Regions from separate parts of the Siminovitchia sp. FSL H7-0308 genome, predicted to be linked through region 2. Evidence: riboswitches for the same ligand, from Rfam matches in the RefSeq annotation. Region 2 holds a riboswitch; each other region holds the start of a gene.
What was found. Region 2 has a riboswitch for cobalamin ahead of MHB50_RS00425 (ABC transporter substrate-binding protein). Riboswitches for the same ligand answer to the same signal wherever they lie in the genome.

Region 1 (4,700 bases), 1.7 Mb from region 2:
TTGGACCTTTTCCAATCCGGTACATCGTTGTTTCCATCCCCTCGCTATTCAATCGGGTTTGGATCAATTTTGCGGTTTCTTCCGTGTTTCCGCTGTAGGTGGCGTAACAAATCAAGACTCGCACCATACACATTCCTCAATATCGGATGCCGTTGAACGGACATAATAAGTCGTTTTGAGCCCCGAATCCCAAGCTTGCAAATGCAGGTCTAGCATGATTTGCGCCTTGATATTGTTCGGAACATACAAATTAAATGAAATAGACTGGTCGATATGCCGTTGCCGTGCGGCATTTTGCTGAATGGACCACCGCTGGTCTACGATGTAAGCGGATTTTCGGTATATGTTGTACGTATGATGGGTTAAATCTGGTGCCACAACAGGCAATTTGTAATCCTTTTTTTCTTCAAAGTAAAAAGGCTTGAAAATGGGATCGATGCTGGCTGTTGAGCCTGCAATAACGGATGTGCTGGAGTTGGGTGCAACTGCCATTAAATACCCGTTTCTTATCCCGGCGGTTTGAACTGCTTCCATGACCTCTTTCCACTCGTCTGATCTGTCACCGGCCAGATAGCCCCGTTTCTGAAAATAAGTTCCTGTTTCCCAATCACTGCCTTGGAACAGAGGGTAGGGCCCTTTTTCTTTTGCCAGCTCGACACTCGCGCGAATGGCCAGCAAGGCGATTTTTTCATATAATTGGTCTGCAAGCTCCACGGCCGTTTTTGATTCCCACTCAATGCCGTTTAAGGCCAATAAATGATGCCAGCCAAATGTTCCCAGTCCGATAGCCCGATATTTTTGATTGGTGATGACAGCCTGTTTAACGTCAATGGTGTTTAAATCAATGACATTATCCAACATTCGGATTTGGATGGGGATCAATCGTTCCAGTACATCGTGCGGGCCATCTATTTTTTGAACCGCTTTGGCCAAATTAATGGATGAAAGATTGCAAACGACAAAATCACCAGGTTTTTTATAAGTAATGATCGTGTCTCCATCTATTGTTTCATCAAATTGCACAGTGGGGGACATGTTTTGCATAATTTCGGTACATAAATTACTTGAATAAATCATTCCCGCATGCTTGTTCGGATTCATGCGATTCACTTCATCCCTGTAAAACATGAACGGTGTTCCTGTTTCCAACTGGGATTTCATGATTCTAATCATGATTTGAATTGCCGGAACCCGCGTTTTAGTCAAAGTCTCGTTTTGAATACATGCTTCATATTTTTCTCTGAAAGTGCCCGCGCCTTTTTCTTCGTCATAAAAGTCTTCCAGCGAAAAGCCCATGACTTGTCTCACTTCATGCGGGTCAAACAAATACCAGTCACCGCGTCGTTCCACTTGCTCCATAAAGAGATCGGGAATACATACACCCGTAAAAATATCATGCGCCCGCTGACGGTCGTCGCCATTGTTCAGTTTTAAATCGAGAAAAGAAAGAATATCCGCATGCCACACATCAAGATAAACAGCAACAGCGCCTTTTCTCCTTCCGAGCTGATCAACACTAACTGCTGTATTGTTCAACTGTTTAATCCAGGGAAGAACCCCGGATGACGCGTGTTTGAATCCTTTTATGGAGCTTCCACGGCTTCTGACTTTCCCCATATAGACCCCGATGCCTCCGCCGTCTTTGGAAAGCCTGGCAACATCTGTGTTGCTGTTGTAAATGCCGATCAGCGAATCTTCCACCGTGTCGATGAAGCAGCTCGAAAGTTGGCCATGCGCAAGTCCGGCATTGGCAAGAGTAGGAGTGGCGACTGTCATGTACAAGTTCGACAACGCCCAATAACTTTCCTGAATCCACTCTTTTCTTTTTTCCTTTGCCTCATCCTGCATTAAATGCATGGCGATGATCATCCAGCGTTCTTGCGGCAATTCATAAACATTTTTTTCATGATCCGTTGCCAGGTAACGCGTCGCCAATGTATGAAGTCCTATGTAATCAAATAACAAGTCACGCTCCGGATCAATGATTTGTTCCAGCTCCCGAATCTCTTTTTCACTGTATTTTTCAAGTAAACGAGTCGAGTAAATTCCGAAATCAGTTAATTGCTTGATTAATTGATAGAAATCCCCGTATTTTTGTTTTTTGTCATAGGAGCGGTTGATACTGGCCTGTTTGTACAAGTTTGCGAGGTAGATTTTTGCGGCAGTGTATGTCCAATCCGGGTTGGCTTCATCCGTATTTTCCAAAGCGGCTTGAATGAGAAGGCCCGTTATATGATCTTTATGATATTCATTTTTAGATTCTATCACCCGGACAACCTTATCGATGTATGCGGGACAGTTTAAGTCCGCGACCCTTTCTATAAAACGCGATAATCTCTTTCGATCAAATGGCTGCTTTTGAGATTCTTTTTCAGCAATAATGGTTGTCATTTTCTCACCTTTTCTTCATTTTTTAAAAATAGAAAAACCCGCTCCGGGAAGAGAGCGGATCAAACGATAGGAGAAAAAAGCGCACGAAAAATGACGGTTTCCACTATCGTTTCATCTTCTCAATCCCCGAAGAATTGAAACTGTGACAAAAAAGGCAGGTCTCCTGACTTATGCATCGTCCTACTTGGTCACCTTCCCGTTTAAAAAACAGTGGTATTGCCGTTCGTACGCATTTACAGTTGCGGGGACAGTTCCGGCTTTTCACCGGATTCCCTTTTAAGCCCTTTTGGGCGCCTTCTTTGTTGTGTCACTATATATTGTGTTTTATTTAATTTCTACACCTAAATATTGTATCTACTAAAATATAACATGGCCAAAACCAATTGACAAGCAAAATATCGTTTTCCGGTTGAATAAACGAAATGCAACATTCAAACATGAAAAACGGAGACAAACTGTATGTGATCAAGTCGGCGAGAACACAAACAATCGTACCACAAACAAACACGCCTTTAAACATCTGGCCGCTTTTGGGAAATATCTGCCCTTCCTAACGGAGGAAAACACAAGACGCGTTTCTCCTTGAGCGCGGCGTTGTTAAGGGTATTTTCCCAAGACAGCCATTGAAATATGAAGAAAAACCGAAGCATATGCCCCAAGCTTAAACATATAAAGTGATCGAATTCATCAAGCTTACCGAGAGAAAGAGCCTGTAACTCAATGGTTACCTGATGCTATTTGTTATAGCGTTTTTTTATGTATACAACAATGCTAAAAACGAATGGGTCGGCCGCAAAAACATTTGGATCACACTCCGACTTATTCCGATACGGTGGTGAAAAAATGAATTTCTTTTACCAATATTTTTAGTTTATTAAGATTGATGGGGAAAACCAGCGGTTGCCGAAAAGACAGGGTTCGAATTTTTGCTCGTGATCATTATAGTAACAACAATCATAGCCGGGAACAGGAACGACATTCCTCTAACGAATTTGAGAATCTGACACGCCACACGCATGTGACATGTTTGTCACATGCTTTTATCATTTGTTCGTCGAATCGAAGGAAAAAGATATCCAATCCTTTTATGATCAATATATCAAGTAAAGGATTGAACATAATTGAGTATTCTTGAAGCGCAAAAAATTTATAAAAGTTACGGAAATAAATTTAACAGGCAGGAAGTTTTAAAAGGAATAGATATTCAAGTGGAAAAAGGAGATTTTGTCAGTATCTTGGGCGCGTAAGGCTCGGGAAAAACGACATTGCTTAACGCCCTTTCTTCCATTGACAAAGTGAGTGAGGGGACGATCAAAATTGATGGAAAAGACATCGTCGGCATGAAGGAAAAGCAACTTGCCGAATTCCGCAAGCATCACCTCGGCTTCATTTACCAGGAATATAATTTGCTGGATACGTTAACTGTCAAAGAAAATATCTTGCTGCCTTTGTCCATCAGTAGGGCTCCTACTGAATGTTAGTTGAACCAATCGTTTTCCCAAGATGTTTGAGGGAGAATTTACTCATCAAGCTCCTACTGAATGTTAGTTGAACCAATCGGGCATTTAGGTGCCGTTTTCTCCCACTTAAACCTTTTGTATCAACTCATCAAGTCTTGAAGTGAGAGTCTTACGGCACCTTATATGCGGGATAAAGTTGCTTTGGAAGTATCCCGCGTTTGACTTCTCTCCTTAAACAGCGGCTTATGGTCTTGAGTAAAATGGCAATTTAACAACATTACTGTTTTTCATTTTATTTGCCAAATATAATTGAAAAGCAAACGTAAAAAAGGTATTCTAGTAAATCGGGGATGGTGAGATGTGATGGAAATAAATATAATGGAAACTATTAAATATATCGTGCTGGGGTTGATTCAGGGAATTACCGAGCCAATCCCGATTTCATCCAGCGGGCATTTGGTGCTTGCCCAGCACTTTTTAGGAATTTCCACAAAAAAGTTGACATTTGAATTGCTTGTAAATGCAGGTTCTTTGATTGCCGTTTTAATTATATATCGTAACGATATTATTCGTCTTGCGACGAACGGCTTTTCTTACATATTGCATCGAAACGAAGAGGCGAGGGATGATTTTCGCTTCATTGTCTATTTAATAATCGCCACGATTCCGGCCGGAGTCATCGGTGTTCTGTTCAATGACATGATTTCGGAAACGCTAAAAGGAGTACATATTACTGCCGTTACCTTGCTTATAACGGGTGTAGCGTTGTTTTTAATCCGAAATTTAAAAGGAAGAAAACAGGATGGAGATCTGACACTCAAGGACGCTATTGTGGTCGGCTTTGCACAG
Region 2 (4,700 bases):
CCCAGTTTAATAAATTGAATCCGTGTTCTTACCACATACACAAACAAGTAAACGCCGTAAGCGGTTACGAATACAAAAGCAAGCCAATTCAGCAATAGCAATCCATCCATAACAGTTGGTGCCCCCTTCTCATCTATTTTTAAAACCGGCACTTTTCCGAATCTTGTTACTACCATTATATAATGAATGAGCATTCAGTCAAGATGGAACCTGCTATGGATTCGAGAAATTCTATTATGATTCATCAAAATTCGTTCATGTAAACGGGTGGTTTACTTTAGGGATGAAAGCCTCTATTGCTGAAAGTTCGCCAACCGTCCTACTCTTCCGGCTAACCCCAAAATGCCCTATCCTTTTTATTTTTTCTCTTTGCTTCTACCTGTAAAAGCGAAGCTTTTTTTAACCCTCGCAATAAACTATTCGGAACCACACGCCCATCCTATGGTTTTCCTTTACACAATAAAGGAAGGCTGCCCAAACCGGACAGCCTTCAGCTTCTTTTCCCTAATTTTCTTCGTATTAAAATGACGGCAAACACCGGGGCCCCGATCAATGCGGTAATCACTCCGATCGGAAGCTCGGCAGGATCGATGATCGTTCTAGCCACAAGATCTGCCAAGATGAGGAAAGACGCTCCCGCCAAAACAGAAAGCGGAAGCAAGTGTTTATGGTCCGGCCCCCAGACAATTCTCACCAGATGGGGAATGACAAGACCCACAAAACCGATCGTTCCCGACACTGCGACAGCCGCCCCTGTCAGGACAGAGCTGGACGCCAAGACGGCCACCTTTCTTGGGCCTACGTTGACGCCAAGATGTTTGGCCCGTTCTTCTCCAAAAGCGATCGCATTCAGTTCACGCGCGTTCCAAAAAAGAATAAGGCTGCCGACCAGTAAAAACGGCAAAATAATTTTCACAAAGCTCCAGCCCCTCATCGAGACGCTTCCCAAAAGCCAGCCGATGATTTGGCGCAGCTCCTCTCCGGATAAAGCAATCATCAACGAGATAAAGGCGCCAAGGAAAGAGCTAAAAATAATCCCCGTCAATATGATCGTTTCCACTTTCATCGTTCTGTCAATGCTGCGCGCAAAAGAAAGTACCAAAATGACGGTAATAAATGCGCAAACAATGCTTAATAGCGGCAGTGTATACATTCCAACCAAAGGCAGGGACAATTGATAAAAAAGTGTAATGACCGCGCCAACTGAAGCGCCCGATGAAACACCGAGCGTATAAGGGTCCGCCAGTGGATTGCGCAACAGCCCTTGAAAAGCAGCTCCGGCAATCGCCAAAGCCGCTCCCACCAGTCCGGCAAGCACGACGCGGGGCAAACGAATATTCATGACAATATTCGTATACATGGGATCAGAGGGAAATTCGATCGGAAGGTAAAAAGCTTCACTGCCAATAATGCGTGCAACATCCAGTATGGGCACCTTTACGGAACCCGTCGAGATACTGACAAGCATTACGGCAATCAACAGCCCGATCGCAATGATATAGGGAAAAAAAGGATTATTCTTTGAAAACATCCGGATAAACAGCCTTTGCAAGCTCCTCTACTCCTTCAGCCAAACGTGGGCCGGATCGGCTCACCAAATCTTCGTTGACCGCAATGACCCGTTCTTCCTTTACCGCGTTCATATCTTGCCAGCCAGTGCGTGCCATTACTGCATCGGTAGCATTTTCCACATAACTATAATTGACGATGATCACATCGGGATTCATCGCAATAATGGCCTCTTCATTCATTTTTGGCCACCCTTCTTCTTCCACAGCGTTTTTCGCGTTAATAATAGCCAGCATTTCATCCATAAAGGTGTTTTTCCCGGCTGCATACATTTCGGGAGGAGGGGAGAGCTCGACAAAAACCGACTTCTTCTCTTCTTCTTGAATCTTCTCTGCTTTTTCCTTGATTTCTTCCAGTTTGGATTTCATTTCTTGTACGACTTCTTCTGCTTCTTTTTCATGTCCCGTGGCTTTCCCAATCATCTCAATCGTTTCATACGTATCACTAAAGCTCTGCGCGTTATGTACAACAAGAACTGTCACACCGCTTTCCTCAAGCTGCTTTAATCCGCCTTCCCATACGTCCATTCCTGATCCATGGGCAAGAACAAGATCCGGTTCGAGAGAAATGATTTTTTCCACATTTAACTCCATTCCGGCAACCTTTTCTTTTTTCGCCGCTTCCTCAGGATAATCGTCGTTCTCATTAACACCCACCACTTCATTGCCTGCACCGATTGCATACACAATTTCCGTATTGCTCGGAATCAGCGAAACGATTCTTTCCGGTTTCTTTTCAATCGTGACTTCTTTGTCCACTCCATCTTTAATCGTTATCGGAAAACCCGTTTCCTTGGCTTCATCCGTCGTCTTAGGTTCCACGCTTTCATTCTTTGGTTCATCTTTGCTTCCGCAGCCAGCCAACAGCCCGGCCACAAGGAAAAGCGCGGCTAATAACATATGTATTCTTTTCACCAAATCCATCCCCATTTCTTTTTAAAAATAAAAAACACCTCCATGCAGAGATGTTCAGGAAAACACAACCAGTGCCAGATAAAATCATACTTTATTTATCCGAGCTTCATCTCCCCATCCTCGCAGGTTGACTTGTAGAGGTGAAATCGGCAGGTCTCCTGGCTTATGATCATCGCTTCCTGCCCCTTCCCGTACCAAAACACAGTGGGTTATCTCAGGACGCTCCCATTTTACAGTGGCGGGACCGCGTTGGATTTGCACCAACTTCCCTTTTCAGCTTTTTACTGAATGTTCCGAAACAGATTTTCAACAAAAAGCCACCGATTGCCTAAACATATGGAGTTATACAGATATTATACATGAAAAACTTTCGTTTCACAGCTTTTTCCTTTTCCAAAATGGGAATACTAAACGGGCATATATTCATGGACAGGAGGGGGGTTCTCATTGAAGTGGCTTGCCTGCTTTACAGCAATTGTTATCATTTTAGTCTCATTTTGCATGACCGACTATTATATCGGCCGCTTTATTGCCCGAAAAAGAGGCAAACCGCCGCAATCCCCCTTGAGAAAAAGCGACATCACACTGCTTGTCCGGGGAACTGACTTGTTTATCCAGTATTTTGATGACCTCTATAACGCCCGATCAAGCATTCACGTATTATTTTACATAGTAAGAAACGACTCGTTTGGCAAGCTGTTTTTCGACATTTTGATGGACCGTGCAAAAAGTGGTGTCAAAGTCCGGCTGCTGCTCGATTGGTTTGGATCAAGAACGGTGTCCAAACAACTCATCCAAAAAGCCCGGAGGAACGGGGTCGAAGTGCATTATTGCAACACCCCTCGCCTGCCGTTTCTCTTTTTTACCCTCCAACGCCGCAACCACCGGAAAATCACTGTGATTGATGGAAAGATCGGTTATGTGGGGGGCTATAATATTGGAGAAGAGTACATTGACCTTGATTCACTTCTTTCTCCTTGGCGGGACTATCACTTGCGCATTGAAGGAACGGGGACAGCCGATTTACAGAGCGTTTTTTTGCGGGATTGGAAACGAGCGACGGGGGTAACAGATTTCGATGAACAAGCTTTATTCCCTTCGCTCGCTGAAGGGCCTATTACCCATCGCTTTTTCCCAACAGAAGGGGTTGGTGCAGAAGAGGAAATCATCCGCCATATTGAAAAGGCTACTAACAGCATTTTCATTGGCACCCCTTACTTCATTCCACCGAAAAAAGTCATGGCTTCTCTTGAAAAAGCTTTGGAAAACAATGTAAAAGTGACGATTCTTGTACCAAGAATGTCCGACCATCCCATCGTCAAAGAAGCATCATTTCCCTACCTGCGGAAGATACTGGCCAAAGGAGGCACCGTATATCAATACAAAGAAGGATTTTTCCATGCGAAAGTTCTCTTGTTTGATGATGCTGTTTGTGACATCGGCACAGCCAATTTCGACTATCGAAGCTTATTGTTAAATAAGGAAATCAATTGCTTTATATACGACCATGAATTTATTGCCCATGTCAAAAAAATAATTGCCGAAGACATCATGCAATCGACACAATTAAGTCACCGCGACCTTCAAGCGGTGAACATCCGTTTCCGGATAATAGAATGGATTGGAGGTTTGATAAAAGGGTTGTTATAGCGCATAAACTGTTTTTTCCAGGGCCAGCCCTTTATAGTGCCCAAGATGCATTTCCGCTCCACAATGTGTACCAGAAAACATGGGCAGAGCTGTTGGTGCTTTATCATCTTTAAAAACCACACTCACTAACCACGCTTATAGATTTCTAGTGGTATGCCAAATAAATACAGCTGATGCTCTGGTTCATGGATTGGTTCACACTTATGCTTTTCTTCTTTTCTCGGTCTTGGATACCTATTTGGATCGAAAGCTTTGGAGACCCGGTTTTAACGAAAGCTGGAAGCGACCGGTTCGTCATCATGCTCACTTATTGCTTTTGACCGACCTTCTGTTATCGAAAATCTTTATTGCATTCGCAAGACTGTTGGCAAGTCGCATGGATGTTACATTGCCAGTTCATACATTTTTTCACTTGCCAAATAGAACAATAAACCCATGGACTGTATCGGTCATTCCTTCCAGCTTTTCACCCTTTCGTTCAGTAAACGGAAATCTCCTGGGTGTCCTCTAGGGCGCAAATGGCATCCAGCAGCAAGTTTCCTTGATTGATCCGGCAATTCCCTTGTT
Region 3 (4,700 bases), 1.1 Mb from region 2:
CAAAGCCCCACTACGGAATTCATGGGACAAATAACCCTTCTTCCATTGGCAAAAACGTTTCACATGGCTGTATTAGAATGCATAATCGTGATGTGCTGGATCTTGCCCGCCGAATTCCGATTGGGACGCGGGTCGTGATTCATAGGTAGGGGCCGGATTCTTTTTTTTTGCTACAGGATATTTTCTTTTTGCAAGGAGTGGGCTATTCTTAAAAAGAGACTACTCGAAATGCCGTTTTAAAAGTAAGATGCGGTATTGGAGTCATTTACAATAAAATTGTCTGTTTCAAAAAAGTTGCGAAGCTTTGTCCCTTTGGATAGGGCTGTTTTTATACCTAAAAAAGAGGAGCAGGATAATGAATATAAGAAACGTGAAATCTTCAGATTACAAGATCATTATTTCTGTGTTAAATGAGTGGTGGAATGGTCGTACGATGACGGATATGCTGCCCAAACTATTCTTTGATCATTTTCAAGACACTAGTTATATCATTGAAGAAAAGGGGGAAATAATCGGGTTTCTGATTGGATTTTTATCGCAATCACGCAAGAAAGAGGCCTATATCCATTTTGTTGGCATACATCCCCATTACCGCCAACACGGTATCGGGCGCAAACTTTATCAAACCTTCTTTGATCATGTAAAGAAAAAAGCGGTTAAAACAGTTCGCTGTGTCACATCTCCAGTGAATCAAAGCTCTATCGCTTACCATACGAAAATGGGTTTTGTCATTGAAAAAGGAGATAAACAGGTGGATGGCATTGATGTACATAGTGATTATGATGGTGTGGAACAAGATAGAGTGTTGTTTGTTAAGGCGCTATAACTATCATTACATTTCAGTATGATACGAAAAATGAAAACGAATCACCGTATAGAAAGAGGGTACTTATGCTGTATTTATATTTTATAAGACATGCGCAGACAGAATGGAATGTTGCGGGAAAAGTTCAAGGCCGGAGGGATTCCGGTTTAACTGAAAAAGGAGTGGAAGATGCGCGACTGCTTGGAGAAAAGTTCAAAGAGATAGATTGGCAAGCGGTTTACACGAGTCCGAGCAAGCGTGCCGTGAGGACGCTGGAGTTGATTCATGGAGAAAGCTTTTCTTCTTATACCGTTGATGGGCGACTGATAGAGATGGATCTTGGAGATCTGGAAGGAAAGACAATGGAAGAAATTAAGGAGCTTTACCCTGAGCAATATCATCATTACTGGCATCAGCCAAGTAAATATGTTCATACGTCTGGGGAAAACTTTTACGAAGTAAAAGATAGAGTCGAGGCGTTAGTCAAGGAATTGCTATCCACCTATGAATCTGGCCATGTTTGTATCATTACCCATGGTGTTGTCGTGAAAATGGTGCAGCTTATTTTCCGCCAGCTTGACATGGACCAGCTTTGGAAAACTCCTTATATCGAAGGAACGAGTGTAACGGCTTTAAAAAGAGCCGGCAGCCAAATTGAAATTCTCTCGGAAGGGGATTTGAGCCATCTTTCATTGAAAAATCCAACTGTACAATAAGAGACGATCATGTATACTAAAGTCAAGTTGACAATTTCATATGGAAAGAATGGGGTGTCTTATGAAAAGACTTAATAGGGAAGTTGGTGAAAATCCAACGCGGTCCCGCCACTGTGAATGGGAGTGAGCTGAGTATCCACTGTGTTTCATTGCATGGGAAGGAACAGCGATCACGATGACCATAAGCCAGGAGACCTGCCTGATTCTTCACGCCATGAACCTACGAGGATAGGGAGGTGTACTGGTGGAATCGCCATCTAATATTGGATGGCTGTTCCAAACTGCACACATCTCTTGCGAAGAGATGTTTTTTTATTGAGAAAAAAATCAATTTACAGGGGGAGAAACATTGAAAAAATTCCACATTTTATTACTATCCATTTTCATGCTGTTCAGCCTGTTGACCGGTTGTAATCAGGCTGCTGAAAAAAGTGGAAAAACAGATCAACCATCCGAACAACAAACGAAACAATCGGAACAGGCGGCTTTTCCAGTCACATTAACGGACGGTAACGGGGAAGAGATAACGATTGAAAAGGAACCCGAAAGAATTGTATCCGCCCTCCCAAGCAACACTGAAATTGCGTTTGCCCTTGGATTGGGTGATAAAATTGTCGGCGTATCCGACCATGACAATTATCCAGAAGAAGCGGCCCAGAAGGAAAAAATCGGCGGCCTTGAGTTGAACATAGAAAAAATCCTCTCCTTGGACCCCCAGCTTGTGCTGGTTGACCCTTCCAATGATCAAAAAGCTGTAGAGCAATTAAAAGCGGCAGACATTCCGGTGCTTGTTGTCAACAGCTCGGAAAGTTTGGATGATGTGTATAAGTCGATTGAGTTAATCGGAAAAGCGACAAATACAGTGGATGAAGCGGAAAAGGTCATAGAGGATATGCGGAAAAAAATCGCCGATGTTGAAGCTAAGGTTAAGGGGATAAAAGAAGAAGACAAGAAAAAGGTTTTTATGGAAATATCTCCCGAACCGGAAATCTATACAGCAGGTAACAATACGTTTATGGATACACTCCTCACGATTATTCATGCAGAAAACGCCTCTAAAGAAATTGACGGCTGGCAGAAGGTAAATGATGAAGCTGTTATCAAGATGAATCCGGATGTCATCATTACTACATATAGCAACTATGTGGATAATCCGGTGGAACAAGTGTTAAAGCGTGAAGGCTGGACTGATATTACGGCCATTAAGGAAAAACAGGTTTTTGATGTGCACTCCGATCTCATCAATCGTCCCGGTCCCCGTCTGGCGGAAGGGGTTGAAGAACTGGCAAAAGCAGTGTATCCCGATGCATTTCAATAATTGGCGGATAGGGCGGGGATTCTCGCCGAACGCCATTTTTTAGAAGGAAACATCCTTACGAGGCACGATTCATTACCATATTAAGCATGAAAGAAGAGATTCCCATGATTGAAGTTATTCAAGCTTCGGGTGGCTATTGGCGTAAGCCTGTCGTTCAAGATATATCTTTTCAAGTACAAAAAGGGGAGTTTTTCGGCATCATCGGTCCAAACGGGAGCGGAAAAACAACGCTTTTAAAGATGATGAGCAACACGATGCCGCTTCAGTCGGGTGAAATGAGGCTGGCCGGCCGTCCCATCTCATCTTTTTCCTCGAAAGAATTTGCCCGGTTAACGGCTGTCCTCCCGCAAATGTCATCTTTGGCTTTTAATTACACAGTGAAAGAAACCGTTTCTTTAGGGAGGTATGCCCATCAAAAAAGCTTGTTTCATTCTTTTGATGAGGCAGATGAAAAGATCATTCACGAAGTGATGGAGCAGACAGGCATTCTCCAATATGCCGAAAGTCCGTTGGAAGAGCTCTCGGGCGGGGAAAGACAGCGCGTCTTTTTGGCACAGGCGTTGGCACAAAAGCCGAAAATTCTTCTTTTAGATGAGCCGACGAATCACTTGGATTTGGCCTACCAAAAAGAACTGCTCGATCTATTGAAAAAGTGGACAAAAGAAGAGAATCTCACAGTCGTTTCCGTGTTTCACGATTTGAACTTGGCTGGTCTGTACTGTGACCGCTTGCTGCTTTTGCATGAAGGAAAAAAGCAAATATGCGATGCGCCTGCTGAGGTGTTAAAAGAAGAAAGAATTCAGTGTATTTATAAAGCGGACATTGAAAAATATCCGCACCCAAAAGTGCCGAAACCACAAATGATGCTCGTTCCGCATCAATGGCCAAGTGGGCAGAATCCATTATTGCTGAAAGAAAGCATGCTGAAAGTATCGAATGAGACCATTACATTTGAATCACCGGTCCCGCTGCGGACGATGTCATCGGGTGTTACCGGATCAGGCGTGGGCTGGCACCGCTCTTTTGTCAACCGGCATGTGGACAAAAACTATCAATGCGACAACTTTAAGGAAGAGATGATCCTTTATTTAAAAGATCATGGATATGACCCGAATGAAACAGTCGGGATGATGACGGCGGTGAATCTGCACGATGTTTCCCACCAGGTGTTTGAAGAAGCTGGTTTGTCTGTGCTTGTTGTCGTGACCGCGGGTGCCGGGAATGCCGTCGATGCATCATTGGGTGAAAGACACCGGGTTCTCGTGTCCCCCGGAACCATTAACACATGGGTATTCGTAAACGGTAAGTTAACGGAGGAAGCTTTTATACAAAGCATTATGACGGCAACCGAAGCAAAGGTAAAAGCGCTGCATGAATGTCAAGTCGTCGATTCTTCGACAGGCACCCTTGCGACTGGAACATCGACAGATAGTATATTAATTGCGGCAACGCAGGAAGGGCCGTTTCTTCCTTTTGGCGGTTCGATCACGCTACTTGGCCGGCTGGTCGGCAAAGGTGTCTTTCTATGTACAAAAGAAGCGTTGCATAATCATTTACAAAGGAACGGCCTTCGTTGAACGCCCATGTAACAGCCCTTGCCCTCGCGTTTTTGCTTGATTTGGCCATTGGGGACCCGCCCGATTGGCCTCATCCTGTTAAATGGATAGGGAAAATGATTTCTTTCTTAGACCGCCGCTGGAATCGGGGATCGCATCGGAAGTTAAAAGGAACAGCCATGGTCTTGGCTGTTATCGGCATGGTCTATATTACGGGATTTTTTCTTGTCTCGCTTTGTTATCACATCCATCCTGTTGCGGGAATCCTCGTTGAAGCAGTCATCATATCAACAACGATTGCTCAA

Region 1: linked by a shared signal. The riboswitch ahead of MHB50_RS08655 (ribonucleoside-diphosphate reductase subunit alpha) and the one ahead of MHB50_RS00425 (ABC transporter substrate-binding protein) in region 2 are both predicted to bind cobalamin.
Region 3: linked by a shared signal. The riboswitch ahead of MHB50_RS16775 (ABC transporter substrate-binding protein) and the one ahead of MHB50_RS00425 (ABC transporter substrate-binding protein) in region 2 are both predicted to bind cobalamin.

What each region holds. Positions count from the first base shown of each region.
Region 1 covers NZ_CP150282.1:1,811,426-1,816,125, forward strand. Annotated here, with positions in the region: gene MHB50_RS08650 (flavodoxin) at 1-127, opposite strand, end outside; gene MHB50_RS08655 (ribonucleoside-diphosphate reductase subunit alpha) at 112-2,391, opposite strand; cobalamin riboswitch at 2,527-2,704, opposite strand; partial or broken gene MHB50_RS08660 (ATP-binding cassette domain-containing protein) at 3,513-3,851, shown strand; gene MHB50_RS08665 (undecaprenyl-diphosphate phosphatase) at 4,215-4,700, shown strand, end outside.
Region 2 covers NZ_CP150282.1:85,621-90,320, reverse strand. Annotated here, with positions in the region: gene MHB50_RS00435 (4Fe-4S dicluster domain-containing protein) at 1-110, opposite strand, end outside; gene MHB50_RS00430 (iron chelate uptake ABC transporter family permease subunit) at 491-1,552, opposite strand; gene MHB50_RS00425 (ABC transporter substrate-binding protein) at 1,515-2,483, opposite strand; cobalamin riboswitch at 2,614-2,822, opposite strand; gene cls (cardiolipin synthase) at 2,931-4,133, shown strand; gene MHB50_RS00415 (hypothetical protein) at 4,612-4,700, opposite strand, start outside.
Region 3 covers NZ_CP150282.1:3,542,195-3,546,894, reverse strand. Annotated here, with positions in the region: gene MHB50_RS16790 (L,D-transpeptidase) at 1-149, shown strand, start outside; gene MHB50_RS16785 (GNAT family N-acetyltransferase) at 356-826, shown strand; gene MHB50_RS16780 (histidine phosphatase family protein) at 892-1,521, shown strand; cobalamin riboswitch at 1,557-1,739, shown strand; gene MHB50_RS16775 (ABC transporter substrate-binding protein) at 1,871-2,839, shown strand; gene MHB50_RS16770 (adenosylcobinamide amidohydrolase) at 2,944-4,416, shown strand; gene cbiB (adenosylcobinamide-phosphate synthase CbiB) at 4,413-4,700, shown strand, end outside.